2 regions of the Paenibacillus litoralis genome follow, and region 1 is predicted to be linked to the other one. Evidence: predicted binding sites of a transcription regulator. Region 1 holds the regulator's gene; the other holds the start of a gene.
The links. Region 1 encodes Rex, which represses fermentation and respiration genes when NADH is low (regulators of the CRP and FNR family bind a similar motif). Its sites were predicted from a motif close to TTGTGAAATATTTCACAA; they were not measured.

Region 2: the regulator Rex is predicted to act here: its motif matches at 1,407-1,424, upstream of ACKGJP_RS28215 (DoxX family membrane protein).

Annotation. Positions count from the first base shown of each region.
Region 1 covers NZ_CP176395.1:3,964,613-3,967,724, reverse strand. The annotation lists gene ACKGJP_RS16185 (DUF47 domain-containing protein) at 1-97, shown strand, start outside; gene ACKGJP_RS16180 (YIEGIA family protein) at 249-1,157, shown strand; gene ACKGJP_RS16175 (capping complex subunit for YIEGIA) at 1,163-1,342, shown strand; gene ACKGJP_RS16170 (redox-sensing transcriptional repressor Rex) at 1,550-2,170, opposite strand; gene dinG (ATP-dependent DNA helicase DinG) at 2,167-3,112, opposite strand, start outside.
Region 2 covers NZ_CP176395.1:6,701,785-6,704,896, reverse strand. The annotation lists gene ACKGJP_RS28220 (CobW family GTP-binding protein) at 1-674, shown strand, start outside; gene ACKGJP_RS28215 (DoxX family membrane protein) at 1,494-2,015, shown strand; gene ACKGJP_RS28210 (ABC transporter permease) at 2,247-3,112, opposite strand, start outside.

The sequences.
Region 1 (3,112 bases):
CAAGCTGAAAGAATTGTACGAGCGTCTCGAGCAAACGACGGACGCCTGCGAAGACGTCGCCAACATTCTTGAAAGCATCGTCCTGAGATACTCTTAATCCACAGCCTATCGCCCTGTTGTCCGGATAAGTCCGGCTGCAGGGCTTTTTTGTTTGAGCCTTGAACATCCCAGTCAGCCGGCCGAGTAGAAGAAGCCGGCGATACTCATACTAAGCCTTACGAACATTCAGATTGCGAGGCTACCTGAACATGATGCTTTGGCAGTTGTCGGAACACGAAACCGCAGCCGTAATCATCGGCGTCTTCTTTGGAATTTTGGCGAGAATTCTCATGCTCCGCACCGATTACCGTCAATACCCCACGCATCCGCACGGGAAGATCATTCATTTGGCACTGGGCGTCATTGCAGCCGGACTCGGAGCCGTCGCCGTTCCCTCCCTGCTCGGCAAAAACTATACGGCCATCACCTTCCTGTCGCTTGCTGCGCAGCAGTTTCGAGACGTACGCAATATGGAACGGCAAACCTTGACCCAAGTGGACAAAATGGAACTCGTCCCCCGCGGCACGACGTATATCGAGGGCATCGCCATGGTGTTCGAGGGGCGAAATTATCTCGTGATATTCAGCGCGTTCGTTTCCTCGCTGTTCGGCATTTTATTCGAATGGTATTGGGGCATCGTCGCAGGATTGCTGTCACTCTTCGTTTCCAAGTGGTTCCAATCCGGCAAAAATCTCGGACAAATCACGGAAATACGGACGGCCGAAGTCCGGCTGGACGGTCCCGATCTGTTCGTGGATTCGGTTTACATCATGAACGTCGGCCTGGAGAGCGACCGCCGGATCATCGCCGAGCACGCCCTCGGACTGCTCGTCATTCCCAAAAATGCCAACGTAAAAGTAACGCTTGCCAACTTGGGCCAACGTCAGGCTATTTTGCACAACATGTCTACCATATTGGGCGTATACCGCGATTCCGGGGAGCCCTCTCTCCTGCCGATGGCCAAGCTTGACCTCGAAAGCGGAGTGCTTGCCGTCTTTTTGCTACCGAGAATAAAGAACGAGACGCTGGCCTTAAACGTGCTTAAACGCGTTCCGGTGCTCGAGAATGCCATTCGCTTACCGTCGGAGTTCGCAGGCGAGACAAGCAAGGAGGCTTGAGGGAAATGGCCAAAATCGTAGCCGTCGTCGTCTATAGAGCGGAGCAGGTTGACGGAGGAGCGCCGATTTTTATCGCGGAAGGCCCGGTGGAACAACAGCAGCTGGCCTTTTCTCTGGAAAAAATATTGGATGCAAATGCGCATGATTTGAAAAACGGGGTTATCATTCTGGTCGATCATTCCTAACGCGGAAGCTGCCGGAACGATTCTTGGATCCGGCAGCCACAACCTTTGTCTACATTCAGGTTATTCACTTCCGGGATAGCGAGGTGAGGGCAGGAATCCGCCAGCATTCCCCGTTTTGCCGAATTGAGCTCCCATGCAACCAAGATAAACGAAAAAGACCCGCAAACCTGCGGAATGCAGGCTTACAGGTCTCCGTGACGGAAAGGATCAATCCAAATAATACGCCAGACTTTGCAGCTCGGTCGTAAAATCGGCATGGTGTACGCGCACTTCGTTCGGTACCTTGATGATAACCGGCGCGAAATTCAGTATCGCCTCGATGCCGGCTTTGACGAATTGGTCCGCGACGTTCTGCGCCTCACCCGCCGGCACCGTGATGATGCCGATGCGCACCTTCAGCCGGTAAATGGTCTCGATCAGCTCGCTCATCGGCTGAACGGCCAAGTTGTTGATACGGGCGCCGATCTTATCCGGCATCACGTCGAAAACGGCGACGATCTTCATATTATCGCGTAAATAAGCGTTATAATTGCTGAGCGCCCGCCCGAGATTTCCCGCTCCTACCAACGCAACGTTTATGTGCTGGTCCAGCTTCAGAATTTGCCGTATTTTCTCGATCAGATACACGACATCGTATCCGATCCCTTTCTTGCCGAATTCCCCGAAATAAGCTAAATCCTTGCGGATCTGCGCGGGATTGAGTTCCAGCTTCTGACCCAGGTCCTGCGAAGAAACGGTTTGCACGTTTTTCATGTTCAGCTCGTTCAGAAAGCGCAGGTAAATGGGTAGACGCCGTACGACCGCTTCCGATATTTTCAGCGATTTCATCCGTGCTCCTCCTCCATCCATTCCTTGATTCTCGGAACGAGCCGATTCGTGTTCATATGTTCGATTTTGGGTCCGGGCAGCGAGTACAGAAAATATTTGCCGTAATGCGTCTCGAGCACGCGCGTATCGTAAATGACGACGATTCCGCGGTCGCTGGCGGTCCGCACAAGCCGTCCGAAGCCTTGCTTGAACCGGATGACCGCCTGCGGCACCGAAAGCTTCATAAACGGGTTCTGATTCGCTTTCTTGAGGTTCTCGCATTTGGCCTCGACAACCGGATGCGTCGGCGGCTGAAAAGGCAATCTGACAATCGCCAGACAGCTGAGCGCATCGCCGGGTATATCTACGCCCTCCCAGAAGCTGCTTGTGCCTAAGAGGACTGCGGCGGCGCTATCCTGGAACATCCTGGTCAGCTTGCTCCGGTTACTGCTGTCGATCCCCTGCCCCAGCACCTGGATGTTCTCGGTCGACAATCTTTCCTTGAGCAATCCGTGTACGAGCTTGAGCATTTTATACGAAGTGAACAGAACCAGCATGCGTCCTTTCGTTTGCGACGCAATATCGCCGAGCGATTCAACCAGCTTATCGAGGAAAACCGCATCGCCGGTTTGCCCCTTGATGGTAGGGAAATCGCGCGGAATGACGACGAGCGCCTGCTTCCGGTAATTGAACGGCGACGGCAGCATGACGGTGCGAAGCTTATCTTCCCGGTCGGTTCGCAAACCGAGCTGCTCGGCTGTATAATCGAATTTCTTATCCACGGACAGTGTTGCCGATGTCAATATTATACTATCCTTCACATTGAAAAAATACTGCTGAAGCATATCGCTCACATCGGTCGGAACGCATACGAGCTGCAAGGACTTCGCCTTGTACGTAGCGCTGGCCTCCAGCCAGTATACGTAGCTCGCTTCCGTTCTTTTCATGAAGAAGCGCACCGCA
Region 2 (3,112 bases), 2.7 Mb from region 1:
CCCGTGCGGAGACGAAAGGCGTTGTGACCGTCGTTGATTGCCGTCACTTGCTTGAGCTCAGCCGCAAGGGAACGGGCAAGACGTTCCGGCTCATGCAGGATCAAGTCCGCTGCGCGTCGACGCTGTTGTTGAACAAGACGGATCTCGTTTCGGCGGACGAGCTGGCGGAAATCGAGCGGCTGATCCGCGACTGGAACGAGTATGCCGAGGTGATGCATACGGTCAAATGCGAGGCGGATATGCGTCTGTTCGACGAGGCGGAGCGGGGAAACGGCAGACTCCCGGACCATGCCGGTCATGGCGGTATCCCCAGCCAAGACGCGTACGAATGCGGCGTCAACTGCCGCCACGATCACGAACACGAACACGGCGAAGGCCGCGCGCAGCACCATCACTCGCACGAGCATGTGATGGTCTACACTCATTATTTGAGCGGGCCGGTCGACAGCGAGAAGTTCGAGCAGTTTATAGCCGGGCTGCCGGCAAGCGTCTACCGCGGTAAAGGCGTGCTAACATTTGCGGATACGGGGAACAGCCGCTTTTTGTTCCAGTATGCGTACCGGGAAGCCGATTTTATGAAAATAACGCCGCAGGGCGACGTCCAGGACGTCGTCGTCCTGATCGGCGAGCATATGCCGAAAGAGCAGTTGCGCGAGGCTCTGGATAACCTGTAACTTGCACCAAAAAGGAGCTGCCCCAACGTCATGCTAATGACGGAGGGGCAGCTTTAATTATGTAATGTGCCTTGGTTTGTCTCATTTCCGTTAATGGTGTATGAAGATGAGCGGCACAAGGTGAAGGAACTGATTCCCCTTTCGGTTTACGATTTTTCTCCCTCTGCAGCTCTCCGGAATTAGGGACCTGGCCGATCTCACCTCCATTCGTTCACCAAAGTAGTGAGTATAGCTGCGTTTGTTCCTCACAAAGGTACGCAGCAGGGGGAGAAGCCAAGGTATGTTTCAGCAAATTATGACCTTGGTTCACAGCAAAATAAGTGAAGAAATGCTCCTTATGGAGAAGCAGTAGGCTTAGAAGCCGCGATACGGTTTTCGGCAAACACAATCGGGCAAAAGCTTCTTATGGAGAAGCAGGAGGCTAGAAACCAAGGTACGCAACAGTAAAATAATGAAGTTAGATTCACTAACAGTGAACCTAACTTCATTATTTGCTGCTCCTTATCGGATTTTTGAAGGAATAGTGAACCGGAGAGGACTATTTGGCCGTGAGGTTCACAAATAGTGAAGCCAGGCTCACTATGTCCCCGTCAAGCCTTTTTCCAACAAAAATAATGAACTTAGGTTCATTATTAGTGAACCCTGGTTCACTATCCCTCAAACTGGGCAGCACAAGATGAGATTGTTTGCATAAGCGAACAAGTCACGAAATCCGCTCATTTTCCGCCGAACCTGTGACGATTGTCACAACGCCGACCCGCGCATCGGTGTAGGATGAAGGCATAAGGAAAACATTAGCAAACAGGGAGCGTGACCGGCATGGTGATGAAATGGATCCGCGAAAATGTGTATGCTTCGGCAATCTTAGCGATAGCGAGACTGTATCTGGGGTGGAAGTGGCTGGATGCGGGCTGGCACAAAATTACAGGGGACGGCTTCGACGCTTCGGGCTTTCTGAAGAAAGCGATCGAGAAGCCGATCGTCGACAGCGGTACGAAGGAATTGGTATACCCGACGTTTACTAAGTTTATCGATAATTTCGCTTTGCCGAACGTGAAGCTGATCAATGTGCTTATCCCATGGGGCGAGTTTCTTATCGGGCTCGGATTGATTCTCGGCGTACTGACGACGGCGGCTGCGTTCTTCGGTCTTCTGCTTAACTTTATGTTTATGCTGGCCGGTACCGTCTCGACGAATCCTTGGCTGATGCTCTTCGGCTTCGTCATCCTGATTGCCGGCGCGAATGCCGGACGGTTCGGCGGAGACCGCTTCGTTCTCCCTTATGTGCGCAAATGGCTGAAGCTTGACCGCATCGGCGGCGGTACCGATATAAAAGGATAGCCGGCAGGTACAAGAAACGAAAAGAGCCTTCCTACGCCCTCGGGCGATAGGAAAGGCTCTTTCTTTAAAATATAAGAATTTATAGGTTTCACACGATAAGCGCTTATATTTCACCGGTAAATGCACGGCGTCATAAGACGCCGGCAGGCGTTTATCCTTGTGTACTGCGCGCACCTCCCAGCGAGCGGAGGAGGGCTACATGTCCGCCGTCAACCGCACGGCGCCAGCGTACTACCCTTGCGTAGCCGTTTGAATGAACTTCTTGAAGCGTAGGCTCGCAATGGCGAGGCCGAGCAATCCGTAGCCGATCAGCACAGCGACGGTCGGCAAAATATCGGAGAGATGCGCGCCGCGGACCATGATGTCTTGAAAGGAATGCTGCGCCCAGTACTGCGGCGTGATTTTGCCGATCAGCTGCATGAAGTCGGGCATAAAATCGTACGGGAACCAAAGACCGCCGAGTACGGCGCCACCCATCGTCAAAATTTGCGTAAAAGCAAGACCTTGATTCTCGCTCTTGACGAGCATGGTCAGCATCAAGCCGATGCCGGTCGCGCAAATCGCCAGGCAGATGACGACGGCTGCGATCGATGCCAGGTCGCCGAGCTCCACATCGTAAACGAGCTTGCCGAAGCCGAGCAGGACGGCGCACTGGATCAGAACCACGATGATGTTCGGCACCCACATGCCGATCAAATAGGTGACCGGCTTCATCGGTGTGCTGCGCAGTCTTGCGACCATACCGGATTCGCGGTCTTTAATGAAGTTGCGAACCATCGTGATGATGATGAAAAAGACGAACATAACGGTGTAGCCCGGAATGTATTGCGTTAAAGCGTTCGTTGTCGTCGCGTTTTCTTTGATTTCATTGATGGTAATCGGAGACTGCATCGTTTCTTTGACTTGCGTATCGTTCATGCCTACCGATTTGAGGACGCCTTGCAGCTTCATTTCGCCGGATTTGGCGGCGAAGCTGTCGAGCAGCGCGCGAATAGGAGCCACAGCCGTATCGGCCGCCGAGTCCCGGTACAGATCGAACGTTCCTTGCTGCTTGCCGCCCGACTGAACGCTCGCGCCGAATCCCTTGGGAAACACGA